Regions from separate parts of the Peribacillus asahii genome, predicted to be linked through region 1. Evidence: riboswitches for the same ligand, from Rfam matches in the RefSeq annotation. Region 1 holds a riboswitch; each other region holds the start of a gene.
The links. A riboswitch is a leader RNA that binds a small molecule or an ion and turns the genes downstream of it on or off. The one in region 1 is predicted to bind S-adenosylmethionine.

Region 1 (7,926 bases):
GCGATACCATTTGTCGTTTCTACAGTTGAGAAATAGTTTTCTACATACGTTACAGAGCTGTTATCTTCTGCCACGATTAATACATGGTTGAAAAGCGTTGCATCCGCATCATCGACTAAGAAAATCGATTGAATTGGTTCTTTCACTTCTACGTTTTTTGGAACGTATACGAAAGCTCCTCCGTTTAACAATGCTGCGTGAAGAGCTGTTAAGCGATGCTCATTCACTTTCACGCCATCTTTCATAAAATATTTCTGCACAAGCTCTGCATGATCGCGAGCCGCTGTTAGAATATCTGTAAAAATAACACCTTGTTCTTTCAACTCAGCTGAAAGACTTGTATAAGCCGGCGTATTATTACGTTGAATATATAAGTTACGCTTTTCTTCAATAGCCACAATCGATTTCACTTGTTCTGGAAGCTCATCTACTGATGTAAAAACTTCACTCTCGATTGAATGTTTACGGAAAGCGGTAAAGTTCCACTTATCAATCTTTGTTTTGTCTGGCTTTGGCATCGGTAGGTTTTCTAAGTCAGAAAACGCTTGAACACGAAGCTCAGTTAGCCAAGCTGGTTCATTATTTTGAGTTGAAAGAGAGTTAATATCCTCTTTTTCAAACGGTAATTTCGTTTCTGTAGTCATGACAAATCCTCCTACTTATGCTTCTTCGCCGACAGTTTCGTCTTCAATACCTAATTCTTGTTTAATCCAGTCATATCCTTCTGCTTCTAAACGTGCAGCTAATTCTGGACCGCCAGATTTCACAACTCGACCTTGCATCATTACGTGAACGTAATCAGGAGTAATGTAGTTTAATAAACGTTGATAGTGCGTAATCATAAGGCAACCGAAATCTTCGCCGCGCATTTCATTAATTCCTTTTGATACAACTTTAAGGGCGTCAATATCAAGACCAGAGTCGATTTCATCCAAGATTGCAATTTTTGGTTCAATCATCATCAATTGAAGAATTTCATTACGTTTCTTTTCTCCACCTGAGAATCCTTCGTTTAAATAACGTTGTGCCATATCTTCATTCATTTCTAAAAATTCCATTTTTTCATCCATTTTACGAATGAACTTCATTAAAGAAATTTCATCGCCTTCTTCACGACGTGCATTAATAGCTGAACGTAAGAAATCAGCATTTGTCACTCCGCTAATTTCACTTGGATATTGCATAGCAAGGAAAAGACCAGCTTTAGCACGCTCATCTACTTCCATTTCTAATACGTCTTCACCATCAAGAGTAATGCTTCCACTTGTTACTTCATATTTAGGGTGACCCATAATCGCTGAAGAAAGCGTAGATTTACCTGTACCATTCGGTCCCATGATTGCATGGATTTCTCCGCCTTTTACTTCAAGGTTAACCCCTTTTAAAATTTCTTTACCTTCAATTGATACATGAAGATCTTTAATCGTTAAAGTAGAACCTGACATAATTATACCTCCGTGAACTAATTCCTATTTTATTTAGAAAATAATGTGTTTTATTTTCTTAACATGTATTCTCATTTTATTCTCATTACAATTTTATAACAAATTTAATTAAGAAGCAACCATTATACGTGATTTATGTCACACCTTACTTTATTACTTATTCCATTATTCCATCAACAAATATGTAAACATAAAATCAAACATCGACCTCTACTATCTTTTGTTTACGACATATTATTATACGAGAAAACATCCGTTATCACATTACACATTAATAGTTAACATTGAAGTCTCCGTGTAACACGCTGTTGATTGTTGGATGACTTCATTTGAAATCACACGTTGAGCAAAAACAAAGCCTGTTAAATAGTATTCCCATATGTATGTAAACCCAACACTTATCATTTTACCCTTCAAGACTTATCGTTGAAAGACCTTTTTCATTTAATCAGAGTAAAATAGTACTTTTTGACTTTTATCCACCCTAGAAACACTTGAAAAAGACGACTTGCCTAATTAACAAGTCGCCTTCCTTCATCACTTATTCACTTACAGGTACAACCGCACCCTTAAATTCTTTCGTGATGAAATCTTGAATTTCTTTTGAGCGTAACACTTCTACTAATGTTTTAATCGCTTCGTTGTTTTCATCTTTCTTATTTACTGCAATAACGTTTACATACGGTGATTTTGAACCTTCAATAGCAATTGAATCCTCAACAGGATTTAAACCAGCATCAATAGCGTAGTTAGAATTGATTAATACAGCGTCGCCTTCTCCATTTGCATAAATTTCCGGAAGAAGAGCAGCTTCGTATTTCGCTTCAAATTTAATATCACGTTTGTTCTCTACAATATCTTCAACTGTTGCTTTTGTTTTATCAATACCTTCCTTTAAAGTGATTAAACCGTTTTCTTCAAGTAAAGAAAGCGCACGACCATGGTCAGCTACTGAGCTGCTCATAATAAGTGTTGCACCTTTTGGAAGTTCAGATAAGCTTTTGTATTTTTTAGAATAAATCGCGATTGGTTCAATATGAATACCGCCCGCATTCACAAAATCATAACCATTCTTAGCAATTTGTGATTCTAAGTAAGGAATGTGTTGGAAATAGTTAGCATCCAATTCTCCCTCTGCTAATGTTTTGTTCGGCAATACATAATCTTGGAATGGAACGATTTCTAAATCAATACCTTTTTCTTTAAGAAGCGGCTTTGCTTCTTCAAGAATAACAGCATGCGGCGTATTAGATGCGCCAACTTTTAGCGTTGTGTTTCCTTCTGCATTATCTGCGGCTTTTTCGTCTTGATTATCTTTGTTGTCATTGCCGCAAGCAGCTAGGGCGATTGATAAAACTAAAATTAGAGCAAACCCTAAAAACTTTTTCATTCTTTTCATCCCCTCTTATCTTTTATCTAATTTTGATGTAATAAAGTCTCCAATCATTTGAATAATGAAGACAATTATTAAAATAATGATTGTTGCTACTAGTGTTACGTCATTTTGACTACGTTGGAACCCTTCTAAATAAGCTAAATTTCCAAGTCCTCCAGCCCCAATTACTCCAGCCATTGCCGTATAACCGACTAAAGCAATTGATGTAACAGTAATTCCGGAAATAAGGGCTGGCATAGATTCTGGAAGTAATACTTTCCATATAATTGTACTCGTTTTGGCTCCCATCGATCTTGCCGCTTCAATAACCCCTTTATCAATTTCACGAAGACCAATTTCAACCATTCGTGCATAAAACGGTGCAGCACCAATGATAAGTGCAGGTAATGCTGCATTTTCTCCAATCATCGTTCCGACAATCGCTTTCGTAAATGGAATCAATAACACAATTAAAATTAAGAACGGGATAGACCGAAAAATATTAACAAAAGCACTGATGATCCAATTGATGAATCGGTTTTCCCATAAATTATCCTTCCCTGTTAGGAACAAAACTAGTCCAAGTATAATCCCTAAAAAGAAAGTGGCTGCAACAGAAATCGCCGTCATATATAACGTTTCATTTGTTGCTTCAATCATCGTTTCCCAATTTATATTCGGCAATAATTCTTCAAGCATGCGTCATCACCTCCACGCCTACTTGCTGCTCTTCTATAAATTGAATAGCGCGAAGAATTTCTTCATGACTTCCATCAATATGAATAAATAGTGTTCCATAAGAGCCATTTCGTGTTTGTGAAATTTTCCCTTGGACAATATTAATATCTAATTCAAAATTACGAACTAACTTTGTAATAAGCGGACTTTCTACATCTTCCCCAACGAAAGTAAGTTGAATGACTTTTCCTTTTGGGAAACGTTCTAGCAAATTCTCGATAGTTTCTTTTGTTTCCTCTGGCTCTGTTACTTGCTGAACAAAACGCTTTGTAATCGGAGCCGTTGGGTTTTTAAATACTTCAAGGACTGGGCCTTGCTCAACAACTTGTCCACTTTCCATTACAGCGACACGATGGCAAATTTTACGAATGACGTGCATTTCATGTGTAATCAGTACAATCGTTAACCCTAAACGCTGATTAATATCGACAAGTAAATCTAAAATGGAGTCCGTCGTCTGAGGATCTAAAGCTGAAGTCGCCTCATCACATAACAACACTTTCGGATTATTTGCAAGCGCTCGCGCAATGCCGACTCGTTGCTTTTGTCCACCGCTTAGTTGAGAAGGATAAGCTTTTTCACGACCCTCTAACCCAACAAGCTTAATCAGTTCATTTACACGTTCTGCTCGTTTTTTAGCTGGAACACCCGCAATTTCAAGCGGAAAGGCAATATTTTCTTGAACTGTTCTTGACCATAATAAATTAAAATGCTGGAAAATCATACTAATCTCTTGGCGTGCTTTGCGAAGCTCAGCACCTTTAATTTTAGAAATTTCCTTACCAGCTACAACAACCGAACCTTCTGTAGGAGTTTCTAGGCCATTTAACATTCGGATCAGGGTACTTTTCCCAGCCCCGCTATAGCCAATTATACCGAAAATTTCACTTTTGTTTATCGTTAAATTCACATTATTAACCGCTTTAATGGTCTCATTTTTCGCAGTCCCTGAGCGGAAATACTTGTTGACTTTTGACAAAGAAATCACTGCACTCACCTCTATATCCAATCAACGAACTATATCATTGAAGGTAGTTGCTTTAACGAGTTGTCACTCCCGACAATATAGAGACTGTTCATCCCGCTAAAATAGATAAAACCTATTAAGATAGTAAACTCTCCTATGTAGTGATTTATATACCCTTAATAGAAAAACCTCTCTACATGAGCAGAGAGGCAGGAAAAACTAATCCTTCCTCTCATCTTTCAAAGCGTAACACTTTGTGTGAATTGGCACCTTTTCAAAGCGAGTGCTTTGCCGGTTGCCGGGCTTCATCGGGCACAATCCCTCCACCGCTCTTGATAAGAGTAACATCCTATATAATTAAATCGTACATAGATTAAGTTCATATATAATTATGTTTGTGATTTTATCACAGATATATAGGGAGTGCAATTGTCTTAGAAAAGTCGATAATTTCCGACTATTCTGTTTTATTCAACTTCTTTCGCTGCCGCAGCTATCGCTTTTTCAATTGCTTGATTCAAATCATCAATTAAATCTTCTACATTTTCAATGCCGACAGATAAACGAACTAAGTCTGCGCTTACGCCTGCTTTCAGTAAGTCAGCATCACTCAATTGTTGATGTGTTGTACTAGCTGGATGGATAATTAAGCTCTTCGCATCTCCAACATTCGCAACATGTGACCATAGTTGAACGGAATTAATTAATGCCGCTCCAGCTTCTCGGCCACCTTTAATACCAAATGTAATAATCGAACCTGCCCCTTTAGGCAAATATTTATCAGCTAATGCTTTATCCGAATGGTCTTCCTTACCTGGATATGAAATCCACTCAACGGCCGGATGTTGTTCTAAATAGTCAATAATCACTTTTGTATTAGCAAGATGCTCTTTCATTCGTACATGTAATGTTTCAAGTCCTAATGTAAATTGAAAGGCACTTTGTGCACTTAACGTTGCACCAATATCACGAAGCAATTGAACACGAGCTTTCACAATAAATGCAGCCTGTCCAAGTGCCTCGGCAAATACTAAATGATCATAACTTGGATCTGGCTCCGTAAATCCAGGGAAGTTCGGTGAATTCCAATCAAACTTACCTCCATCTACAATAATTCCACCCATCGTTGTTCCATTTCCTAGTAACCATTTTGTTGCAGAATGCACAACAATATCTGCTCCAAATTCAATTGGTCGGCATAAGTACGGAGTCGCAAATGTATTATCAACAATTAGTGGAATCCCTGCTTCATGTGCAATGTCAGCAAGTGCTTCAATATCTAATACATTTAGGCTTGGATTTCCAATTGTTTCTCCATAAATCGCCTTTGTTCTAGGTGTAATCGATTCTTTAAATTTCTCTAAATCATTTGGCTCAACAAACTTCACTTTGATTCCGTATTTAGGAAGTGTATTAGCAAATAAATTGTATGTTCCGCCATAAATAGTGGAAGAAGAGATAATTTCATCGCCTGCACCAGCAATATTCAAAATCGCTAATGTAATAGCAGCCATTCCACTTGAGGTAGCCAAAGCACCTATTCCGCCTTCTAAAAGGGCCACTCGTTCTTCAAACACACTAACTGTTGGATTATGAAGTCTTGTATAAATATAGCCTGTTTCTTTTAATCCAAATAAATTAGCGGCATGCTCTGTATCTTTGAATAAGTAAGCATTGCTTTGATAAACTGGCAATGAACGTGCTCCTGTTTCATCAACTTGCAATCCCCCATGAATACTTAATGTTTCAAAACGATAATTTTTATCTGCCATTTTTTATTCTCCCCTTCTTCTTTTACTACGGCTCTTTATGTTTCTACGAAGGAGCTACCAAAAAACAAAAACCCCTTCCTAAGAAGAGGTTATATACTCTCCTTATCTTTCAGAGCCAATACTCTGCTGGAATTAGCACCGTGTAGATTATACCGGTTGCCGGGCTTCGTCGGGCCAGTCCCTCCACCTCTCTCGATAAGTATTATTCGATTGTCGTGTAAAATTCACTACAGTCAATTTACCACTTTTAATAATCGTCCGTCAATAGATATTGATAGACTATTTTTAATTATCCAAAAATTCTTTAAGAGTCGTATATAAATAAGGAACAGATTGAAAGGCATAAATCTTCTGAATCAGTTTCCCCTCTTTATATAGTAATAAACATGGTACGCTCTCTATTTCACAATGCTTCGCAATACTAGGAAAAAAATTCATATTCATCTTTCCAATCGTTAATTGCGGAACAAGCTCTAATGCAACAGTGAGCATTTTAGAAGCAACCTGACATGTTCCACACATCGGCGTATATGCATATACACAAAAAGTGTCACCTTGCCTAGCAGCTGCTTGTACATCCGTTTCTGTCCAATCTTGCATATACTATTCATTCACCCTTTGTTCTAAAAATTGTACTTTTACATCTATATTAGCAGCGAGTAAAACAGAAGCAAGATGATATAAAGGCGCACTCGCCACTTCCTTATACATTTTATTAATATACATATGCCTTGCCTCTGGTAATTCTCGCTTAAATTGTTTTCGAAGCTTTTCTCCTGATTGATCTGCATCAAAGAAAATATATACATCGCGGTCTTCAAATTCTTCTACGAACTCGTCAAGCTTGACTTGTGAAATCGTTCCATTTGTACAAACAACTTCAACTTCTTCATTTAATACAAGCTGAACTCTTTTCTTATCAGAACTTCCTTCGACAATGATTACTTTATCGGATTCTCTCCATTCCACGGTAATCATCCTCCCCACGAGTTATAATAGATGAGCTAAAAGTGTACGAAATATCTCTCTGAAACAAATAGTGTTCACACTATATATTTAACAAAACCTTCTTTTAAAAAAGAGAGCAGGCCAATATAAGCCTCCTCTCCTTGTAATTAACCTTCGTTTGTCATTTCCTCATATTGTTCAGCTGTCATCAATTGTTCGATTTCGCTGCTATCAGATGGTTCTATTACAATCATCCATGCTTTTTCATATGGTGATTCGTTTACATACTCTGGACTGTCGCTAAGTTCCTCGTTTACTTCAACTACTTTTCCGCTAACTGGTGCATATAATTCAGAAACCGTTTTTACAGATTCTACACTACCAAATGGCTCGTCTGCTTTTAATTCAGTTCCAACTTCAGGAAGCTCTACAAATACGATATCCCCTAATTCAGATTGAGCAAAGTGTGTAATACCAATGCGAGCGTTGCCGCCTTCTACTTTTACCCACTCATGTTCTTCAGAGTAACGCAATTCTTTTGGTGTTGTCATTTTAATTCCCTCCATACTATGTATTAGTTAATCTTTTCTATTATAAGATAGATTATACAATATGATTGTTTATAATAAAGATTTTCCAATAAAAATTCTTATTTCCATGTTTGTTCAAATTGATCTTCTT
Region 2 (7,926 bases), 1.5 Mb from region 1:
ATTTACTTACTCGAGAGAACAGATGCCGGCACAAACGTCACAATGACGAAGAAAACAGAAACTTACAAGCGCCTCTTTCAATCGAAATCGCAATTAAATAAATGGGTCGATCGCTTATTACAACGCTACAGTTACCTTTGTCAGCCTTATTTAGAACTGGCCACTGCTCAAAATGAACCATTCGATTTCCGTATTCTGATGCAAAAAGACAAACGAAATCAATGGGTGGAAAAAGGGCGCGGCATTCGACTCGGACAAAAAGATCATATTACCGCTAACATCGCTACAGGCGGACTCTTTCTTCCAATTACAGCCTTCTTACAGCAATACCGTGACATCCTTCCACTAGCCGCCGAACAAACGATTCACCATATTTTGCGGACACTGCCTGAACAAGTAGAAGCAACCTTCCACCGATTATTCGAACTTGGCATTGATCTTGGAGTCGACCGAAGTGGTCAGGTGTGGATTTTAGATATTAATTCAAAGCCAGGAAGAAAAATGATTGAGGTACTCTATCCTGACCAATACGATCGGCTCTATCACTCCCCTATTTTATACAGTCAATATTTAGCTCACTCTCTCTTGAAAGCAGGTGAATAATTACTTTATGAAGAACGTGTATCCTGTTGAGATTACAAAGCTTCCGAACGATATACTTTTCTATCCTTCAGAGCTAGAATTTGCTGCCATTGACATCGTTTGTTTTGGGCAGCATTCCTGTCCCGCTGCTGCAAAACGAAATCCTGCTAATACACAGAAGATTGTCCTATCAGAAAGCTTAGCAAACTCTTTACGATTTACCGAAACAAATACGCCACTTCATCTATTCGCAGATAAAAACCGACTTCATATTGGACCGCTCGTTGGTATCTTTTCATCTGGATTTACTGGATTTCATAATAAACCACTAGGCGAACGGTCTCATTTTTTCTCTAAATTACTTTCACTTAATACAGAAACAGGTTGTATTCCCTTTGTTTTCGGTGAGCAGCATATTAATTGGGATGATGAAACGATTCATGGTTTTATATACGAAGAGAATGAATGGAAAATGAATGATTTTCCACTTCCAAATGTCATCTACGACCGGCTTCCGAATCGAAGAACAGAGAACCAAAGCGGTCCCAAAGAAGTAAAACGCAAATTCCAAAAACTATATAGGATTCCATGGTATAATCCAGGATTTTTTAATAAATGGGATGTCTATGAACGATTAAGTGATGATGAAAAAGCACTCCCTTACTTACCAGAAACATATCCTCTTTCTTCTTTTTCTACAATCGAGCATCTACTTTCAAACTACCGACAAGTGTTTATTAAACCCATTCACGGAAGCCTTGGACTTGGCATTCATCAAATTTTATATGATAAGCATGAACATATGTATTATTGCCGATATACAAACGAAGAAGAAGAAACTAAACTACAACGTTTTTCATCTTTAGAAGCTCTAATGAATCATGTTTTTCGAAATCGCCCATTGGAAAACCTAATTGTTCAACAAGGAATTTCCCTTATGCGTTCTGAAAAACGCCCTGTTGATTTTCGAGTTCATACGAATAAAAACAACCAAGACGAGTGGCAAGTCACCGCTATCGCAGCAAAAGTAGCGGGTTCCGGCAGCATTACGACTCATGTAAAAAACGGCGGGGTCATTAAAACCATCCAAGAACTATTCGAAGATCGCCAAACGACACTAGAGATAGAACAAAAGCTAACAAAAGCTGCGCTTACTTTAAGTGAAAGCATTGAAAATCACCTTGATGGAATTATCGCGGAAATCGGCTTTGACCTAGGGGTTGATAAACATGGTCAAGTATGGATGTTTGAAGCTAATTCCAAACCTGGCCGCTCTATCTTCTCCCATCCTGAACTTCAAGAGTTTGAACTTTTAACGAGGAAAATGAGCCTAGATTATGCCGTTTATCTCGCCGAACAATCGATTACACACGCTATCGGTGGCGTAAAATGAAAATCTTTTATAACTCATCGACTAAACAGTGGTGGCACGGGCAAAACGGATTCACCGTTACGTTTGGGGCTGATCAAATAGAAATTCCTTATCAACATCCCTTATTTCTTCAAGATGTTCGAAGCTTTGACGTAAAACCCTTTCATAGGAACGAAATATTAACAATTGGCATTTTAACAACAAGTGGAAAAAACAAAATAGGATTGGGCGGGAACCTTCCCTTGTTCCAATCCTTGCATTCTTATTTATTACAGCACGGTATTTTATGTTATGTTTTCACAGCAAACGATATTCTGCAGGAACAACCTTATGCATTTATATACTGTTCCGAACTAAATACCTGGAAAAAAATCACCGTCCCTCTCCCTCATATTGTCTATAATCGAATTCCATCCCGTCCCTTTGAAGCATCCGACTCCTTTCAACAACTAAAAACTCTATTCTCCAACAAGCACATTAAGATGTTCAACCCTTGTTTTATTGATAAATATGAGATGTATACAACCTTTCAACAACACGAAAGGCTCAAGCAGCTTCTACCGAAAACGATCGTTGTCGACAATGTAAATCAACTAGCTTCTTTTCTCCGCACCTATTCAACCATTTATTTAAAACCTAGAGATGGAAATCGGGGCAAAGGGATTCATACCTTAACTTGTAAACGAGATAAATCCATCCAATTAGTAAGCCCGACAGAGGCAGAGACATTCCCTACTCTTCAAGCCTATTGGGATGTTTACAAACAGCAGCTTCAATCGAAGAAATATTTAGCCCAACAAGCGATTGTTCCTAAGAAGAAAAATGGACATCGCTATGATTACCGCCTGCTTGTTCATTACGAACAAGGTCGTTTCAAGCTAAGCGGTAAAGGCGTCAGGATGTCACAAACACAAGAAATCACAACTCATGTGCCAACGGGAGGGAAAATCATTCCTTATCATGAAGTGACAACACCAGCTTTAGATCAACAATTAACAGAAATTGCTCAAACTTGCGGTGCCGTTCTATCTCATCAATTAGGCTTTATCGGTGAATTTTCAATTGATCTTGGTGAAAACGCAGCAGGGGATCTCTTTATTTATGAGGTGAATTCAAAACCGATGCAATTCGATGAAACCGATATTGAAACAACTCGACTGCATCAATTAAAAAATTTATTTATTGAATTAAAATACCCAAATGATGATAAAAAATAACCTCTTCTATTCTTTTTTCCAGTATAATGAAACAAATGAGAATAGCTATAGAGGAGGTTTTTTCATGATTACTCATTTTCAATGGAAACCGTTGTTCAAAGACAATACTTTACCTGGCTGGAAAATTTCTTTTTATGTAAACAAACAACATTATCAAGCCATTTACCATAAAGATGGACAAATTGAATGGAAGAACATACAGCCTTCGGATCATTTAGAAGCTGAATTAAAACAAGCTATACATGAGCTCATGCTATTTCATGTATATGAGTGATACAACTGGTCCTCTGCGTTACAAATATACACTGAATAAAAAAGACCCTTCCCTGCTCAAACTATAATAACAACTTCCGTCAGTATTTCATTGCCCTGATGGCTAGTTGAATTAAAGATAGCACTGTATGTTGCAAACTACAGAAGCTAAGGAGGGACTTTTTTTGGACAAAGATAAGTTTTTAAAAGATTCGGAATATGATAAGAAAGATTCTGTCTACTTAGACATTGATCGGATTATCAACGAAGGAATGGCTGGAGGAAATGTCTATACATCAGGTAATAACCAAAACATCGAAGAAGCTCATGAGTTCTATGATGAAACGCCTCCAAATGTAAATCGTTTAGATTAAATAAATGTGAGCTGGTCCTATAAGGTCAGCTCACATTTATTTACTACCTATTCATCTTACACTAGTGGATTGCGCCTCTCTAAGAATGGACGTAATAATATGTTTCGAATCCCATTCATAGTCCGAGTACTCTATAATCGGATACTGCTTCGGTAAAACCTTCTGTTGAATCTCCTCAACGGTTAACCCTTGTTGATGCAGTCGAATAATTTCTCCCTGTAAATTTTCTAAATAGTCAAGCTTCACTTGAAATAGTTCCCTTCCATTTGGAAGATAGCCTGCATGACAACAGAAAACTTCTTGAAAATCATATCGCAATACCTTCTTAATAGAATGTATAATTGTCGGAATAGACTCCTCCTGCAAAATCACTTTCGTTTTTGGCGTAACAAATAAATCACCTGAGAAAAGTACACCGTTGCTTTGATTCAAATAAGATATATGATCCCTTGCATGTCCCGGTGTAAAAATAGCCTTCCATGTATGATGACGGGATTGTATCGTTTCTCCAATTGGTCGTGCTTGAAACCCTTCTCGCACTCCCCAAATCCGTTTACGATAATCCGGATATTCTCCCTGTTTTGAACAAACATCAAGCGACATCGAATGAATAAATAATGGTACTTGTTTATGTTTTTGAATCCAAGCGCAACCACCTGTATGATCTTCGTGATAATGCGTAAGCACTACTTGATCAAAATCGACCGACTGAAAAAAAAGGAATCAAGCCAGACAGTAAAGACTCTGACCCTGTATCAATCATTAGACCATCTGTTACAAAGACATTTACACCCATCTTAGATTGCGCAGATTCTACTTTTCCATGTACCCATTCTACATCTCCTACCCGCTTCCTTTCTATCATCCTTATCCCCCATTCGTTTTTATTGATGTCTATCAGATGAAGCCTTATTACTATTAACTGTATATAAGACGCATAACACTTACAAGGAATATATGGAAAATATTAAGAATGGAAAGGCACACTTCCATGACGAATAATAAATTCATCAAAATCACAAATCTATTTCTTATCTAAAAATAACAAATACACCTAAGCTTCAACTAACAATTTTCAGATAGGAAGAGTAAGTTAAATCCTATAATGTAATAATATACAAGGGTTTTTTGAATATTATTACATTATTCACTGAAAAAATATATTGACTTTTCAAACTATAACAAATAATATTCTAATATAAATATTCTAAAATATCTCAAAATAATAAATACTTATCGAGAGTGACGGAGGGATCAGGCCCAATGACGTCCGGCAACCTCCTATTTGGGAACGGTGCTACTTCCTGCAGAGATACAATTCTGGAAGATAAGTCGTGATATAGATTATGTCGCCTCTTTCACTCAGAAAGAGGCTTTTTTAGGGGGGAACGTCCATGATTGAAATTCAATCGTTACGAAAGGAATACATCACGAAGAAAAGTCGAGTTGTCGGAGTTGATGATGTATCCTTGACGATTCAAAAAGGAGAAATTTTTGGAATTGTTGGATATAGCGGTGCTGGTAAAAGCTCCTTAATTCGTTCGATTAATTTATTAGAACGTCCGACAAAAGGCCAAGTAATTATTGATGGTGTTGATTTAACGAAATTATCGGGTCAAGCATTACGAAAACAACGACTGAAAATCGGAATGATTTTTCAGCACTTTTCACTCATCAGTTCGAAAACAGTGTTTGATAATGTTGCTTTCGCCTTAAAAGCTGCACATCAATCGCCTGAAGCCATTCGCAAACGTGTGCTTGAATTACTCGAAATCGTTGGTCTTAGTGATAAAAAAGATGTATACCCTGCTCAATTAAGCGGTGGACAAAAACAACGTGTTGGAATTGCCCGTGCATTAGCAAACAATCCTACCGTTCTTTTATGTGATGAGGCAACATCTGCCCTTGACCCAACAACAACAAAAGCCATTTTACAATTACTGAAAAAAATTAATAAAGAGTTCGGAATTACAATCGTCTTAATTACCCACGAAATGGAGGTTGTAAAAGAACTTTGTCATCGGGTAGCCGTTATGCAAGATGGGCGCATCATTGAAGAAGGCGATGTATACAGTGTGTTCGCTCAGCCTAAACAAGCATTAACGAAACAATTTATCGAAAGCGTCTTAGATTTTGAACTTCCTTCTCATTTAATTACGGAAAGTAAAGGAAGCATTATCAAAATTCAATTTGAAGGACAGCTCGCTAGTGAGGCCGTTCTTTCAGACTTATTACAAGAACATCCTGTAAAAGCCAATATTTTGCACGGAAAAATCGAATATATCCAAAACATTCCTTTAGGCATACTTATTGTTGAATTAACCGGTAACACTAATGACATTCAAGCGGCTTTAGACTATATCAACAAACGAACTAGCTATGTGGAGGTGATACATCATGCTTGAATCGATTACAGCTATACTTCCCGATCTTAATAAAGCATTCCTAGAAACGGTGTATATGGTTGGCATCTCGCTTATCATCGCCCTGTTTCTCGGTTTACCACTTGGAGTTTTACTGTTTATAACAGCGAAAAATTTATTTTTTGAAAATTCGTTTATCAATAGTCTGCTTGGATTCATCGTAAACCTTGTACGATCTATTCCATATATCATTCTATTAGTAGCATTGCTTCCTTTCACTAACTTAATAACAGGAACAACGATTGGACCAATCGCTGCCTCTGTTTCATTATCCGTAGCAGCGATTCCGTTTTTCGCTCGAATCGTTGAAACCTCTTTACGTGAAATTGATAAAGGCATTATTGAGGCGGCGATTGCCGTTGGCGCTTCACCATGGATGATCATTAAAGATGTCCTGCTCGCTGAAGCAAAACCAGGCATCATTCAAGGTCTAACCTTAACAACGATTTCACTCATTGGATTCTCAGCTATGGCAGGGACAATTGGCGGCGGAGGAATCGGCGATTTAGCTATCCGCTTCGGGTACTACCGCTACGACAATACCGTTATGATTCTGACGATTATTGTTCTCATTTGCCTTGTTCAAATCATTCAAATTATCGGGGATAAGCTTTCTTATTTAGTTGATAAACGATAAGCACAATTATTGCTTTCTTCATAGAAAGTTTTAATACATTATTCAATATTTAGGAGGATTTACAAGATGAAAAAATGGGCATCCTTATTACTCGTTCTTGTTCTTGCCCTTGCTTTAGCAGCTTGCGGCAATAACAAAGACGAAGAAAAAGATACGGCTTCAAACACAACTGAAGAGAAAAAAGAACTTAAAATTGGTGCAACAAGCGGTCCTTTTGCTGACATGGTTAAAAAAGCGATTCAACCATCACTTGAAAAAGCCGGATATAAAGTAGAAGTCGTTGAATTTAGTGATTATGTTCAACCAAACCTTGCTCTAAGCAATGGATCCATTGATGCAAATCTATTCCAACACAAATACTACATGGAAACATTTGCAAAGGAAAACAACTTACAACTTTCTGAATTGATTGTTGTTCCAACAGCACCAATGGGAATTTATTCAAAAAAATATAAATCTTTAGATGAAATAAAAGACGGTACATCTATCGCTGTTCCAAATGATCCATCTAATATGGCTCGTGCGCTAAAAATCCTAGTAGATGCCAAACTAATTGAAGTTGATCCAGCTGCTAATCAGTTAACATTGTCAGAAAAAGATGTAACAAGTAACCCGAAAAACATCCAAATTAAACCATTAGAAGCAGCTCAATTACCACGTGCTACAGATAGCGTTGACTTATCTGCTGTACCTGGAAACTTTGCTATTGCAGCAAAAATGAAAATCGAAGATGCAATTGCTGTTGAAAATATGCCAGATGAGTATCGTAATCGTGTCGTAGTGGATACGAAAAATGTAGACGCTCAATTTGCTAAAGATATTAAAGCAGCTGTTGAATCAGATGAATTTGAAGCAGTTATCGACAAAGAATTTAAAGGCTTCGGTAAACCGGAGTGGATGAAGAAATAATTAAACAAACGACAAAAGGACCTGCTCCACTATCGGAGATCAGGTCCTTTATCTTACATATTTTGCGAAAAGAAAGCCCATTACGGTGCGCTGGCACCCCCTTTAGGAATGGGATGAATGTTTGCTCAAATGCGGTGTACAGATAAAATATCGAAAATAC
Region 3 (7,926 bases), 1.2 Mb from region 1:
TCTTCGATAATTACTGAACAGGAGAGAGTCATTGTTTTAGGCTTTTTAGCCGCTGTATTACATCACCGTGATCATTGAATATCTGATTTAAAACAGAAGTGTAGTCAATTTTATGAATATTTGATATAATGTATAGATGAAATTACATAGCTAATCAGGAGATGACAATAAATGAGTTTGTTAAATGAAATTCTTGACTATAATGAAAAGTTTGTTAATGAGGGGGAGTACACAAAGTATCAAACTACTAAATACCCTGATAAAAAAATGGTGGTTATTAGTTGTATGGATACTCGTCTTGTCGAGCTGCTTCCAAAATCTATGAACGTTCGTAATGGTGACGTAAAAATTTTAAAAACAGCAGGAGCTATCGTTTCCCATCCATTTGGAAGTGTAATGCGTAGTATTCTTGTGGCTGTTTATGAATTAAAAGCAGATGAAATTTATGTGATTCCGCATCATGATTGTGGAATGGCAGCCGTTAATACAGATGAAATGATTAAGAAAATGGTTAATCGTGGTGTTCCAGAAGGTACGATTTCAACAATTGAAAATTCAGGAATTGATATTAAAAATTGGCTTCGCGGATTTGACGATGTGTATGAAAGTGTAAAACATAGTGTGAATTGTATTAAAAACCATCCACTAATTCCACAAAACATTCCTGTTCATGGGTTAATTATCGCTCCAGATACTGGGGAATTAGAAGTGGTTGTTGACGGATATAAAGAATTAGAAAACGTTAAGTAAGGTGCTTGAGGGACATGCTTTGTTTCCTTCTATAATTATTGTAAGGCTTATTAGTTAAATAATAGGGGCCATTTGTGGCTTATTGCGTGCGAAGCTTTGGTTTCGCACGCTTTTTAGTTTTTGAGAAAGCTGCCATATCGCACCATAGTTAGTTACAAGGCTTTGTTATACAATACTGTTGATTGTTGGCTTATTTGCGTTATTAACAAAGCCATTTGTAAAGAAGATTCCTACTGACACAATTCAACTGAAAATGCTATGATAGGATTAAATGTAGTGTTTTTAAGTATTCAACAGGATAGGATGGATGAGACAAGATGATTATTGATTTATTAAAAAGCCATGGCTCAGGTAATGATTTTTTCATTATTGATGAATTAACGACGGATCTTTCTTTTACAGAAGAAGAACGCCGCCAATTAGCACTAGCATTATGTAATCGTGATAGTGAATTAGGGGCAGATGGTATTTTATTCGTATTAAAAAGCGAGCGTGCTGATGCAAGAATGCGCGTGTTTAATGCAGATGGATCGGAAGCATCTATGTGTGGGAATGGGCTGCGCTGTGTAGCTCGCTATGCAATTGATACGCTCGGTAAAGAGAACTTAGTTATTGAAACGATGAAAGTGGATTTAGAGGTTGAAAAGGTAGATGATGTATATGAAGGGATCCCAACGTTTAAAGTGGAAATCTCACCGGTAAGCTTTGATGTTAAGGATTTGCCGCTTGTGATTGAACAAAGCGAATTACAAAACGAACGATTGCCAGAATTACATGATACGCTTCTTTTTTCGGCGTTAGCTGTACCAAATCCACATTTAGTTACGATTGTAGATAGCGAAATGATTCATTCTGATGTTCAGGAAGTATTAGCAACAAAAGTAAATGGACCGAATGAGCTTTTCCCAGATGGAGTAAATGTAAGCTTCGTAAAACAGTTAGAAGAGGGACATATTTATGTCCGTACATTCGAACGCGGTGTTGGCTTTACAAACGCATGTGGAACAGCGATGTCAGCTTCAAGCTTAGTAACATGCTTAAATGGTTTAAATCAGCTTGAAAGTGATATTTCCGTATTCAATAATGGTGGTAAAGTGAAATGTGTTGTTCATAAACGTGATAATCAATATTCCATTGACTTGATTGGGAATGCTACAAATGAATACAAAGCAACAATTGAAGTGGATTTAAATTGTCCAGAGCAATTTAATGTGCTGACAAAAGAAAGTTTTGATCAAGAAATTACGCTATATGCGAAGCTTAAAGCAGACGTACAAAGCTATTTAAAAGAAGTGTTATAAATAAGAAAGGGCGTTTCCGAATAACATCGGAACGCCCTTTTTTTGTGGATAGATAGTGGGTAAAGCGCTTTTTGACTTTAATATCAAGAACAATACAGTTGCTAGATAAAGTCACATAATATAATTGAAATTTATTTATAAGAATCTCATTAATTTTGCTTTGTTTAAGTAGCCTTATTTTCTCTAAAGGATAAGGCAGTTGAGGGTTTTAGGAACTTCTATCTTATTCACAGAATAATATTTATAATAAAGACAAGGAGTGATGTGTATGGATCAACCGTTTGAATTGCATGGCGATTCTATTAGGGATTATATCTGCAAGGATGAAGAACCTGAAGGTGACTATCGAATTTTACGAACATTTAAAACCCCCACCCAGCGGATTGCCCTCGTCGATTATATTGGTGAAATGTTGATTTATAGCAATGGTGACGTCATGTTTGGCACAACAGATGGTGAGAGTATTTATGCAGAAGTGATGGTACACATTCCAATGGCTGCTGCACGCAAGCGGAAGAATGTTCTAATCATCGGTGGGGGTGGTGGAGTAACGACCCGCGAGGCCCTTCGTTATTCTGAAGTGGAGAAAATTACTACCCTCGACATCGACGAAGTGATGATAGATTTCGGTAAAAATTTGGAGGCTTTGGTACAATTTAATCAAGGTTCATTGAATCATCCTAAAGTTCAGGTCGTAATTGAAGATGGCAGAAAGTTTGTCGAGAAAGCCGGGGAAAAGTGGGATGTTATTATTATCGACCTTCCTGAGCCAACTGACAAATGTCCTGAGCTTTCCCGTCTCTTCAGCAGGGAGTTTTACAGCTTCTTGAAAGACCGTTTAGAACCAGGGGGTGCAATCTCTGTGGCTTGTTCCGCTTTTCCCTGGATGCCTGAGTACTTTTGGAGTATACAGAAAACCCTCAAAAAAGCTGGTTTCTATGTACTGCCATATCACAATTTCGTCGCGAGAGACGGAGAGGATTGGGCGTTTTGTCTGGCTACAACGTCCCCTGTTAAAGCAAATGATTTACGTATGTTAGTTCCAACACAGTACCTGTCACTTGAACGGCTAACAGATATGTTTTATATGCCGTTTCATTTTGTGAACTTTAAGAATAAAGGCAAAGTCCAAACAGACAGCAATACGGTGTTGCTTGATATTGTAAATGAAGCTGATTGAGTTGAACTTTATCATTTTCTATTTGGCCCCCAGCGTGTCCCCCTCAAGCTAACAATGTAAATGACTAGATACGAAATGATCTTTTTTCAAAACTAGCGAGTGCTAAAAAAGTAGACAAGCTAAAGAAGCCTATTAAAACGCAATGTTTTTCGCTAGATATTTTGTCTAGGCTGCCTCGCTATTTCATACACAATTCCTAGATTAAATAAATAATTAAAAAAAATACAAAAAAAGGTAAAAGACGAATATTGTTCGTGATTTGTCTCTAATTCTTAGTTATTTTGTTTGAAAAATTCAAAAATTAACTAGAAGGTATTGAATTTCATCATTGTTTCATGTAAATTAAGAATAATTATATTGTAATTTAATTTGAAATGTTTAGAAAAGTTTATATAAATCAATCTTATCGAGAGAGGTGGAGGGACTGGCCCGATGAATCCTCAGCAACCAGCTGTGTAAGCTAAGGTGCTAAATCCAGCAAGCGGGCGCTTGATAGATGAGGAGAATGTTTCTTATGAAAACCTTCTTCTTTTATTAGATAGAAGGTTTTTTCTTTTTCTTACACCATTGAAATAAAGCAGAAACTGAATTGTTTTTGGGAAAGGGTGCACATATGGAGTTTCGTAAAGAGCTAAAGCAAAGAATTTTAATTGGGGAAGGAGCAATGGGGACACTGTTGTATTCCCGTGGCATCGACCATTGTTATGAAGAATTAAACTGTACAGAGCCTGATCAAATTGAAGCGATTCATCGTACTTATTTGGATGCGGGTGCTGATATTTTACAATCGAATACGTATGGGGCGAATTTTCATAAATTAAAGCGCTATGGATTAGAAGATCAAGTGAGTCAAATCAATCGTCAAGGAATTGCGATTGCTAAAAAGGTTGCGCAAGGGAATGCGTTTGTGTTTGGAACGATTGGTGCTTCTAGAAGTATTAGAAAATCTGATTTAAGTTTAGAAGAAATTAAACGTAGTTTCCGTGAACAGCTATATAGTTTACTACTTGAAAGTCCTGATGGATTATTATTCGAAACATATTATGATTTAGAAGAATTGGAAACAGTGTTGCAAATTGCAAGACAAGAAACGAATATTCCGATTATTACAAATGTAACGTTGCATGAACTTGGGAATTTACAAAACGGTGTTCAGTTAAATGAAGCATTTAAGCGCTTAGAACAATTAGGTTCAGATGTAGTTGGGCTTAATTGTCGCTTAGGTCCGCACCATATGATTCGCGCTTTAGAATCTGTTCAACTTCCAAGCAATGCTGTGCTTGCAGCGTATCCTAATGCAAGTTTACCAGATTATGTGGACGGCCGATTAGTGTATGATGCGGCGCCGGAATACTTTGGCTCAAGTGCGCTTCAATTACGTGACCAAGGAGCATCCATTATTGGAGGATGTTGCGGTACGACACCGCAGCATATTACAGCAATGAAAGCAGCTGTTTGTGATTTAGCTCCAATCGTTGAGAAAAAAATGCAAGTAACGAAAGTGGAAACAATTGAAGTTCGGGAACAAGATCGCACCCCTGCTTTATATGAAAAAGCGAAAACAGAAAGAACGATTTTAGTAGAGCTAGATCCACCTAAGAAACTGGGAATCGAAGAGTTTATGAAAGGGTCTAGAGCTTTGAAAGAAGCTGGAGTTGATACGATTACGTTAGCGGATAATTCGCTCGCTTCCCCTAGGATTTCTAATGCAGCGTTGGGTATGTTAATTAAATCACAGCTTGATTTAAATCCGCTTGTGCATATTACATGTCGTGATCGAAACTTAATTGGATTACAGTCGCATTTAATGGGCCTACAAACCTTAGGATTAAATGAAGTATTAGTTATTACAGGAGATCCTTCAAAAATTGGCGATTTCCCGGGTGCAACATCTGTGTATGATTTATCTTCTTTTGATTTAATTAGTTTGGTTAAGCAGTTCAATGAAGGACTTTCGTATTCTGGACAAAGTCTTGGCCAAAAGACGAATTTTAAAATTGCTGCGGCTTTTAATCCAAATGTGAAATATTTAGATAGAGCGGTTCAACGAATGGAAAAGAAAATTGAATGCGGCGCTCATTCATTTTTAACACAGCCGATTTATTCCACTTCACAGATTGAAGAAGTATACGAAGCAACGAAGCATTTAGAGACACCTATTTTTGTCGGCATCATGCCGTTAACTAGTACCCGTAATGCCGAATTTATTCATAATGAAGTACCAGGAATTAAGTTGCCAGATCATGTTCGCCGGGCAATGGCAGCAGCAGGTAATGACCCAATTCAGGCGCAAAAAGAAGGTGTGGCAATCGCACGAGAACTTGTGGATGCGGCAATGGATAAATTTAAAGGTATTTATTTAATTACTCCATTCCTTCGTTATGAAATGACGGCGGAGTTAACGCGCTATATTAGAACGCTTGATCAAACAAAAACATCTGAGGTGGCAGCATATGAGTAAAAAGTCAATTAACGAACAACTACAATCAAAAATTCTATTACTGGATGGCGCAATGGGTACGATGCTACAAGCCGAAAATTTAACAGCTGAAGATTTTGGTGGAGAACAATATGAAGGCTGTAATGAATATTTAACGCTGACTCGTCCTGATGTGATTCAAAAAATCCATGAAGCGTATTTTGCTGCAGGTGCCGATATTGTTGAAACGAATACATTCGGGGGTACGAGTATTGTTTTAGATGAATACAATCTAGGTACACTTGCTTACCAGTTAAATAAAGAATCAGCAGAAATCGCTGTAAAAGCGTGTGAAGTATATTCAACAGAAGCTTGGCCAAGATATGTGGCAGGTTCAATGGGGCCAACAACGAAAACACTATCAGTTACAGGTGGAACGACTTTTGATACATTAAGAGAGTGTTATGAAGAGCAAGCCCTTGGATTAATTGATGGAGGCGTCGATTTACTTCTCGTTGAAACATGTCAAGATATGCTAAATGTAAAAGCTGCTTTTTTAGGCATTAAAGGAGCCTTTGAGAAGAGTGGTAAGGAACTCCCGATTATGATTTCGGGAACGATTGAGCCAATGGGAACGACATTAGCTGGTCAATCCATTGAAGCGTTCTATCTTTCTTGCGAGCATATGAAACCAATTTCGGTCGGTTTAAATTGTGCGACAGGTCCGGAATTTATGATCGATCATATTCGGACATTAGCGGATTTATCAAATAGTGCGGTTAGCTGTTATCCGAATGCAGGGCTTCCGGATGAAGAAGGACATTATCATGAATCTCCAACTTCTCTTGCTGAGAAAATGAAGCAATTCGCAGAAAAAGGCTGGGTCAATATTATCGGTGGTTGTTGTGGGACGACACCAGCGCATATCGAAGAGTTATCGAAAGTGCTTCAAGAAGTTCAGCCGAGACAACTTCCAGAGCAGCCGCATAATCATGCTGTTTCTGGGATTGAACCGTTGATTTACGATGATTCAATGCGTCCGTTATTTGTCGGAGAACGTACGAATGTCATTGGCTCACGCAAATTTAAAGAATTAATACGCGATAAGAAGTTTGAACAAGCGGCTGAAATCGCCCGTGCTCAAGTGAAAACTGGAGCTCACGTTATTGATGTTTGTTTAGCAGACCCGGATGATGATGAATTAGGTAATATGAAAGCATTTGTTGAAGAAGTGGTTAAAAAAGTAAAAGTACCGCTCGTAATTGATACAACAGATGAACTTGTTTTAGAGCAAGCGTTAAAGCACTCTCAAGGTAAAGCCATTATCAATTCGATTAACTTAGAAGATGGAGAAGAGCGATTTGAGAAAATTGTTCCTCTTATTCATAAATATGGAGCGGCTGTCGTTGTCGGAACAATTGATGAAGAAGGTATGGCTGTTGATGCAGAACGTAAGCTGGAAATCGCTAAGCGGTCTGTAGATTTGCTCGTGAATAAATATGGATTAAATCCACGTGATTTAATTTTTGATCCACTTGTTTTTCCAGTTGGGACAGGGGATGAACAGTATATTGGATCAGCGCTAGAAACGGTAAAAGGTATTCAAGCGATTAAAGAAACGTTTCCAGATTGCTTAACGATTTTAGGAGTATCGAATGTTTCGTTTGGTTTACCACCGCGTGGCCGTGAAATTTTAAATGCAGTATTTATGTACCATTGTACAAAAGCAGGTCTTGATTATGCGATTGTCAATACAGAAAAATTAGAGCGTTTTGCTTTGATTCCAGAAGAGGAAGTGAAGTTAGCAGAAGCGCTTCTATTTGAGACTTCGCAAGAAACATTAGCGACCTTTACTGAGTTTTATCGAGATAAAAAAGTTGTGAAAAAGGACAATATGGCCAAGCTTCCATTAGATGAGCGTTTGGCGAATTATATTATTGAAGGAACAAAAGAAGGACTAATTGAGGATTTAGACAAGGCGCTTGCTCGTGGCGATGCGCCATTGGATATTATTAATGGTCAACTAATGAAAGGAATGGCTGAGGTAGGTCGTCTATTTAACGATAATCAGTTAATTGTGGCTGAAGTGCTTCAAAGTGCTGAAGCGATGAAGGCAGCAGTTTCTCATCTTGAGCCATTAATGGAGAATTCAGAAGACAGCGCGAAAAAAGGGAAAATGTTAATAGCCACTGTTAAAGGGGACGTACATGACATTGGGAAAAACTTAGTAGACATTATCCTATCGAATAACGGATTTGAAGTGATCGATTTAGGAA
Region 4 (7,926 bases), 280 kb from region 1:
TTGGCTGCTAGGACTTGTTATTGCCGGTGCCTTTGCTGCCATCTTCTCAAATCTATCAGGTCTATTCATTGCAAGCTCTGGAGCTCTTGCTCATGATGTATATGCAACGGTTCTAAAGAAAAACATTACTCAAAAACAACGTGTTGTTGCTGGTAAAGTAGCGATTGTTATTCTTGGTGTATTATACGGAGCACTTGGATTACTTGTTAAAGATGCTTCAATTGGTCACCTTGTTGCCCTAGCCTTTACAGTTGCCGCAAGTACCTTTACCCCAATTTTCATCTTAGGAATTTGGTGGCGCGGTATGACGGAAAAAGGAGCAATTGCCGGACTTTTAATCGGACTTGGTGTGTCGATGTACATGATTTTCTTTAAAGACACACTTCCAACATTCTTACAATTCAATGTTCCAGGAATCATCACGGTTCCAGTCGGTTTCCTTTCCGTGTACATTGTGTCTAAACTAGACAGAAAAGTACCAGGTGACGTAAATGAATTTATGAAAAAAGTTCACTCGAAGGAATCTGAAATTGCTTAAAGAACAAACGTCCCCCAAATCTTTATGATTTGGGGGATTACTTTTTCCAAGAAACTAGCTTTTCTTCAGCACATAAAAAAAGCTGCCGAACATACATTCATCCAGCAACTTTCCCCCTTAGATTGACTATTAAATAGGATTCTATAACAAAACCTTTAGATGACATATCCTAGTATTTTTAGTCGCGTTTCTACAAAGCCAAGCGCATAGTTAAACACATCTTCTCGCTCTGGTTCATTAAAAATTTCATGATAAAGATTCGGCCATTCTTTAAATTGTTTCTCACTTAGCAAAGTATAATTAAACCAATCACGAACCATTTTTTTATCTACGACCTGATCATCGCCGCCCTGCATAAGTAATAACGGAACATCTTGCAAATCAGGAATTTCTTCAAATGCATCTTTCATAGATTGCGTAAGCTCACTGTACCAACGAACAGAAATCTTTGTAACATATAATGAATCGTTCAAATCGGATTCACGTACTTCAGGATTCCGCGTCACTAAGTCTGGTGACAACCCAGAGTCTACCTTATATGTAGGAAAAACAATATTTAGTCCAGGAGAAATCGCCTTCATCATTTTTGGTGGTTGTTTTTTTAATCCTAAACACGGTGAAGATAAAATCACACCAGCAATATCCCATTCCTCTTCTTGAAGAAGACGAATTGCTACTAATCCCCCCATACTATGTCCAAGCAAAAATACAGGCAATGAGTATTCATAAGCAGCTTCAATCCAAATTTTCACTTCATCTAAATATTCATCGAAGGAATCAATATGACCTCGAGAAGCACGTGATGTTATTCCTTGTCCAGGAAGATCCCCCATCACAACATGGTATCCGGATGATCGCCACATTTGCACAAGCCACTTATAGCGCCCATGATGCTCCATCGCACCATGAATAATGACAATTACTGCTTTTGCAGCACCCTCTGCCTCCCATTTCCACATGTGAATTCCCCCTTCTTATCTTTCTCTAGGTGTAATATAAAAAATGCTGTTGAAAGATAGTGACATTAGTTTTTAATAAAAGCCAAGTATTTATCCTTAGTTTAAAATTGTGTAAAAAAAACAATAGAACTAATAGACCAGTACACGTATGATTAATGAGTAATATCTTTTTACCGTATATTAAAATAATACCGAAAAATACTAGTTACGGAAAGGAATTGATACAAAATGATTATTTATCCTTTTAAAGGAAAAACTCCTGAAATTGCTGAAAGTGCTTATCTTGCTGAAAATGCCGTTGTAACTGGAGATGTAAAAATTGGCGAAGAAACAACAATCTGGTTTAACTCCGTCATTCGTGGCGATGTAGCCCCAACGATTATCGGGAAAAAAGTAAGTATCCAAGATAATAGTGTACTTCATCAAAGTCCTAATAACCCGCTGATTATTGAAGATGAGGTAACGATTGGTCATCAAGTTATTCTACATAGCTGTAAAATCCGTAAAGGTGCGCTAATCGGAATGGGCTCCATCGTCCTAGACAAAGCAGAAATTGGTGAAGGTGCCTTTATCGGGGCCGGTAGCCTCGTTCCTCAAGGCAAGGTGATTCCGCCAAATACACTCGCATTTGGTCGTCCAGCAAAAGTCGTGCGCGAGCTGAATGATGAAGATCGTAAAGATGTGGAACGCATTATCCGAGAATACGCTGAAAAAGGACAATTATACAAACACGCAAAGAGAATTAAATAAAAGGAACTTCTATACAGTTGGGCTTTCCTTCCCCCCAACTGATAGTTAGCCACGTTCTACGATCACTAAGATTTCTGCTATATCTCACCAATTAAAGCAGTACGGGCAGCCTTCTCCCCCCTGCCTTCCTTATTATCGCCTCATAATCTTGAGATAAGGGTCTTGCTGCCCGTGAAGTAGGGATACATATACATATATAGTGCTTAACTCGTTATAAGTTAGGTATTTTTTCAAAAAGGTTCTATATGTATTATATATGATTTTAGGCTCACTTTTACCAATATATATGCTCCATGACTACATAAACAAAGAAGAACTAACTCAAATAAGTTAGTTCTTCTTATCATAGTTATGCTTGTGCTTTTAACGCTTCCGCTTTATCTGTACGCTCCCATGGCAGATCTACATCTGTACGGCCAAAATGTCCGTAAGCAGCTGTTTGTTTGAAAATAGGACGACGTAAATCAAGCATTTTAATGATACCCGCTGGACGAAGATCGAAATTATTACGAACAAGCTCCACTAATTTCTCTTCGCTTACTGTACCTGTTCCAAATGTATCTACAGCAATTGATACAGGTTGAGCAACACCAATTGCATAAGCAAGCTGTACTTCTGCTTTATCAGCAAGACCAGCAGCTACAATGTTTTTCGCTACATAACGAGCTGCATATGCCGCTGAACGGTCCACTTTCGTTGCATCTTTACCAGAGAACGCTCCACCGCCATGGCGAGCGTAGCCACCATACGTATCAACGATGATTTTACGACCTGTAAGACCTGCATCCCCTTGAGGTCCACCGATTACAAAACGGCCTGTTGGATTAATGAAATACTTTGTTGTTTCATCGATTAATTCAGTTGGTACAACTGCTTTAATGACATGTTCTTTTAAGTCAGCTTGAATTTGTTCAAGCGTTGCTTCTGGGTCATGTTGAGTAGAAATAACAATTGTATCCACGCGAACTGGTTGATTGTTTTCATTGTATTCTACAGTTACTTGTGTTTTCCCATCTGGACGTAAATATTCTAATGTGCCGTTTTTACGAACTTCTGTTAAACGACGAGAAAGTTTATGTGCTAAAGAAATAGGAAGCGGCATTAATTCTTCTGTTTCTCGGCAAGCAAAACCAAACATTAAACCTTGGTCTCCTGCACCGATTGCTTCGATTTCCTCATCAGTCATTGTTCCTTCACGAGCCTCAAGCGCTTGATTTACTCCCGCAGCAATATCCGCTGATTGTTCATCAATTGAACTTAGTACAGCACATGTTTCGGCATCGAAACCATATTTCGCACGAGTGTAACCAATTCCAGCAATTGTATCCCGAACAATACGTGGAATATCTACATAAGCAGATGTCGTAATCTCACCTGCAACAAGTACAAGCCCTGTAGTTACACTTGTTTCACAAGCAACACGAGCATTTTTATCTTTTTCTAGAATTGCATCAAGAATTGAATCTGAAATCTGATCGCAAATTTTATCTGGGTGACCCTCTGTCACAGATTCAGAAGTAAATAGACGACGGTTCTTTGACATCTTATTTCCTCCTTGGAAGTTAGTTATATTATAGGCAAAAGTCTGTCTTTTACGGAGCTCATTCCCTTATTAGCTTCCATCATAGTGACAAATATATTTAGAAAAACACGACTTTTAATCGAAATTCATGTTTCCCCTGTACTTTGATTCTTCTTCAAAATACAAAAAAACCTCTCCTAGCTAATGAGGAAAGGTTTATTATCTGTCAACTATCCTTTCACTCTTATCGTTCAAGGGTTGTTTACCTTGCTCAGGTTAGCACCAACACCATGATTCCTTAAAAAATAAACGGCCTTATTTTAGCCTTCATTTCACTTTAAGTTCACACTATGGCAGGTTGCTGGGTTTCATAGGGCCTGTCCCTCCACCAACTCGGGATAAGAGAATCCGTACAATTAAAAATGATACGGAATCTATTGGACGCTGTCAACACTTTTTTGTACAATGTTTTATATCGTCTATATGAAATTACAGTTCCACGTACCTTTCAGCTAGTCTGAATGAAACAAGCAAAAAGTGAACAGCATCATTAATATAGCCTTTTTATAACGAACAACTCCTCCTTGCACAATTAGGATTAAGAGGATATAACATTTTTTGGTTACCCAACGTTAGATTATAAGGTCCTAATTACATCGACAAACGATACATAAAGAGATACTGTAACATAGTGTTACGAATAGCATAAAAACCTTTTAGTACCTTCCAGTTAAAGTCATATTAAATAAATTTCTTTTCTTAATTCTTTCCTATTAAAAGAAACATGTTAGGTGCCTTCTCATACGCTTACAAAGAAACCTACTCTATACACTGGAAAACGTCGAGTACTATAATCCTTTTTTGGACAACTGACAAAGTGAACACGTTTCATCATACTCATATCAATCTTATTATATGACATTTTTTAAAATGTTGTTGACAAGTCTGTTATGCAACACTATCATTGCTTTGTTGATAAATATTTCCTTTTAATCGAATGATAAACTTGATTAAGGAGACTATATAAAAAAAATCACAAAAAAAAATAATTAGTATAGACTAATTAAATAAATGTGTTATACTAATCGTAATTTAAAAAACTTAAAACAAAGGAAGGTATCTCATATATGAATTCTGTGGATGTTTCTAATGAGTTACACCAATTATTAGCTGGTAAAAATGCTCACATACAACTTTCTGTACCTCAGTTAGTAGAAAAAGTATTAAGCCGTAACGAAGGTGAATTAACAGCAACAGGAGCAATTAAAGCTGAAACAGGTAAATACACTGGTCGTTCACCTAAAGATAAATATATCGTGGAAGAGGCTTCCGTAAAAGATAAAATAGACTGGAACTCTAACCAGCCGATTTCTGAAGAGACGTTTAATAAATTATACAACAAAGTAACAGAGTATTTAAAAGAAAAAGATGAAATTTTTGTGTTTAAAGGTTTTGCAGGGGCTGATCAATCATCTCGCCTTCCAATTCAAGTTGTGAATGAATATGCTTGGCATAATCTTTTTGCACATCAATTATTCATCCGTCCTACAGAAGAGGAATTAGCTAATCATGATTCTCAATTTACAATTCTTTCTGCTCCTAACTTTAAAGCAAATCCAGCTGTTGATGGAACAAAATCAGAAACATTTATCATTATCTCATTCGAACGTCGTACAGTTTTAATCGGTGGAACGGAATATGCTGGAGAAATGAAGAAATCTATCTTCTCTATCATGAACTACTTACTTCCTGAATCAGATATTTTCTCTATGCACTGTTCAGCAAACGTAGGTCGTGAAGGTGATGTTGCTTTATTCTTCGGACTATCAGGAACAGGTAAAACAACGTTATCTGCAGATGCAAACCGTAAATTAATTGGTGATGACGAGCATGGCTGGTCTTCAAATGGTGTATTCAATATTGAAGGTGGTTGCTATGCAAAAACAATCAACCTTTCTCGTGAAAAAGAACCACAAATCTTTGATGCAATCCGTTTTGGAACAGTATTAGAAAACGTAGTGATTGATCCTGATACTCGTATTCCTGATTATGATGACAAAACATTAACTGAAAATACACGTGCAGCATATCCAATGGATGCTATTGACAATATCGTATTACCAAGTGTTGCTGGACATCCAAATACAATTATTTTCTTAACAGCTGATGCTTATGGAGTATTACCTCCAATCAGTAAATTATCAAAAGAACAAGCTATGTTCCACTTCTTAAGTGGCTATACTAGTAAATTAGCTGGTACAGAGCGCGGAGTTACATCTCCAGAAGCAACTTTCTCTACATGCTTCGGATCTCCATTCTTACCACTTCCAGCTCAACGTTATGCAGAAATGCTTGGACAAAAAATCGATGAGCACAATGCAAAAGTTTACCTTGTAAACACTGGCTGGACTGGTGGAGAATACGGAACTGGCAGCCGTATGAAACTTGCTTACACTCGTGCAATGGTTCAAGCAGCTCTTGAAGGTGAATTAACAAACATTGAAACTGTTAAAGATAGCATTTTCGGTTTAGAGATTCCACTTCATGTACCTGGTGTTCCAGACGAAGTTCTTCAGCCAAGCAAAACTTGGGAAGATAAAGCGGCATACGAAGCAAAAGCAACGGAACTTGCGGCTAAATTCCGTGAAAACATCCAAAAATTCAACGTATCAAAAGAAATCGTTGAACAAGGCGGACCAATCGCTTAATTAAAGAATGAAAACCCGACAATTGAGAGTTAATTGTCGGGTTTTTTATACTCCTAGTGATACGGATCACGTTTAGTAAAAGCACTTAAACAAGCCACTTCATTAATTTGTCGAGTTCAGTGATATAAGCCGATATGTAATCATTGTTTGCTCATTCTCCCACTCTACTTTCTGAATAATAGCCGTCCCACTTGAATCAGACTCTATCGTCTTCTTCACTTCAACTGGAATATCAATTGGATACAACCGATAACCTGCTTTTGTTAAATGAAAAATATTTTCATCCTCACGTCTTTCATTACCTTTTGTAACAATCATCGTATTCAATTCCATCGGCATCCCCATATCATAACCCCCTTAAAGTATTTACCTTCATAGTATCATTTTTCCACATACCTTTTCATCCAATCTGTTAAATCTTCAACAACTTTTCGATTCATTGCAGGAGGGAAATAATGAGTAAACTCAGCAAAATACCAGCTTTCCACTTGATTATTCCCTAGCTGTAACGCTTTTTGTAAACGATAAGCATGTTCAACCGACACATTTTTATCCAACACACCATGAATAATTAACACAGGTAAACAAAGATCTCTCACAGCAGAAAGCGGAGTTCTATATTCGTAACGCTCTGAATATTTCGCAGGTGTCCCGCCAATAACTCGTTTCATCATTCGACGCATATCTATACGTTCCTCATACGTCAAAAACATATCCGATACTCCGCCCCATGTCACAAGCGATGCAGCGGTTCTACATTCAATAGCTGTCCAAAGCGCCATAATCCCACCTCGGGAAAAGCCAAAAATATGTATATGTTCTTTCTTCACACGCGGATGCTGCTCTAATAATTTAAATCCAGCAATGGCGTCAAAACGATCTTCGCCAGCAAAATCCTCATCTCCTTCTCCCCCTTGATTTCCTCGATAAAAAGGAGCAAACACAATAAATCCTTGGGCAGCAAATTGGATAATACGGGCTGGCCGAACTTTACCAACATTCTTAATCCCGCCTCTTAAGTATAAAAAGCCATCGTAAACTTCTCCATCCTTTGGCTCTGCTAACAATCCTTTCACATACAGACCTTGTGATAAATACGTTACGGAATATAAGTGAATATTGGGATGAGGCGATGGAAACCGCTCTTTCGAAATGATTTTACCGTTTAACACAAATAACTCTCCTTTCCCTTCTAGTTTAAAGCATCTTACCAAAATTATCCCCCTTTTAAGGCACCACCCCTTTCCTCTCTTCATACAATGCCTTAGGCACATACCTATTTTTAAGGAGGAAAACAAATGAAAAACATATGGAAGACGGGATCTATACTTTTATTAACTTGTATCTTAATGATTCCTCTAGTAGCCTGTGGAAAAGACGAAGTCACAAAAGTACGCGTAGCAGAAGTAACTCGTTCTCTTTTTTATGCTCCACAATATGTTGCTATTG

Region 2: another riboswitch for S-adenosylmethionine. It lies ahead of BAOM_RS04485 (methionine ABC transporter ATP-binding protein); the one in region 1 lies ahead of BAOM_RS20955 (O-acetylhomoserine aminocarboxypropyltransferase/cysteine synthase family protein).
Region 3: another riboswitch for S-adenosylmethionine. It lies ahead of BAOM_RS14665 (bifunctional homocysteine S-methyltransferase/methylenetetrahydrofolate reductase); the one in region 1 lies ahead of BAOM_RS20955 (O-acetylhomoserine aminocarboxypropyltransferase/cysteine synthase family protein).
Region 4: another riboswitch for S-adenosylmethionine. It lies ahead of metK (methionine adenosyltransferase); the one in region 1 lies ahead of BAOM_RS20955 (O-acetylhomoserine aminocarboxypropyltransferase/cysteine synthase family protein).

Annotation. Positions count from the first base shown of each region.
Region 1 covers NZ_CP026095.1:4,236,446-4,244,371, forward strand. Annotated here, with positions in the region: gene sufD (Fe-S cluster assembly protein SufD) at 1-644, opposite strand, end outside; gene sufC (Fe-S cluster assembly ATPase SufC) at 660-1,445, opposite strand; gene BAOM_RS20940 (MetQ/NlpA family ABC transporter substrate-binding protein) at 1,987-2,835, opposite strand; gene BAOM_RS20945 (methionine ABC transporter permease) at 2,851-3,519, opposite strand; gene BAOM_RS20950 (methionine ABC transporter ATP-binding protein) at 3,512-4,546, opposite strand; SAM riboswitch class I at 4,755-4,867, opposite strand; gene BAOM_RS20955 (O-acetylhomoserine aminocarboxypropyltransferase/cysteine synthase family protein) at 4,993-6,297, opposite strand; SAM riboswitch class I at 6,397-6,499, opposite strand; gene BAOM_RS20960 (thioredoxin family protein) at 6,583-6,897, opposite strand; gene BAOM_RS20965 (toprim domain-containing protein) at 6,901-7,275, opposite strand; gene gcvH (glycine cleavage system protein GcvH) at 7,413-7,796, opposite strand; gene BAOM_RS20975 (arsenate reductase family protein) at 7,895-7,926, opposite strand, start outside.
Region 2 covers NZ_CP026095.1:890,066-897,991, reverse strand. Annotated here, with positions in the region: gene BAOM_RS04515 (YheC/YheD family endospore coat-associated protein) at 1-603, shown strand, start outside; gene BAOM_RS04510 (YheC/YheD family endospore coat-associated protein) at 611-1,975, shown strand; gene BAOM_RS04505 (YheC/YheD family endospore coat-associated protein) at 1,972-3,171, shown strand; gene BAOM_RS04500 (YheE family protein) at 3,236-3,445, shown strand; gene BAOM_RS04495 (hypothetical protein) at 3,609-3,797, shown strand; gene BAOM_RS04490 (MBL fold metallo-hydrolase) at 3,849-4,484, opposite strand; gene BAOM_RS24850 (hypothetical protein) at 4,492-4,662, opposite strand; SAM riboswitch class I at 5,028-5,131, shown strand; gene BAOM_RS04485 (methionine ABC transporter ATP-binding protein) at 5,192-6,202, shown strand; gene BAOM_RS04480 (methionine ABC transporter permease) at 6,195-6,857, shown strand; gene BAOM_RS04475 (MetQ/NlpA family ABC transporter substrate-binding protein) at 6,924-7,766, shown strand.
Region 3 covers NZ_CP026095.1:2,992,011-2,999,936, reverse strand. Annotated here, with positions in the region: gene BAOM_RS14685 (hypothetical protein) at 1-78, shown strand, start outside; gene BAOM_RS14680 (beta-class carbonic anhydrase) at 172-750, shown strand; gene dapF (diaminopimelate epimerase) at 1,068-2,051, shown strand; gene BAOM_RS14670 (spermidine synthase) at 2,320-3,231, shown strand; SAM riboswitch class I at 3,632-3,734, shown strand; gene BAOM_RS14665 (bifunctional homocysteine S-methyltransferase/methylenetetrahydrofolate reductase) at 3,845-5,692, shown strand; gene metH (methionine synthase) at 5,685-7,926, shown strand, end outside.
Region 4 covers NZ_CP026095.1:3,959,754-3,967,679, forward strand. Annotated here, with positions in the region: gene BAOM_RS19460 (sodium/solute symporter) at 1-538, shown strand, start outside; gene BAOM_RS19465 (alpha/beta hydrolase) at 694-1,497, opposite strand; gene BAOM_RS19470 (gamma carbonic anhydrase) at 1,729-2,247, shown strand; gene metK (methionine adenosyltransferase) at 2,597-3,790, opposite strand; SAM riboswitch class I at 4,011-4,174, opposite strand; gene pckA (phosphoenolpyruvate carboxykinase (ATP)) at 4,897-6,477, shown strand; gene BAOM_RS19485 (DUF2584 domain-containing protein) at 6,580-6,822, opposite strand; gene BAOM_RS19490 (alpha/beta hydrolase family protein) at 6,858-7,691, opposite strand; gene BAOM_RS19495 (ABC transporter substrate-binding protein) at 7,776-7,926, shown strand, end outside.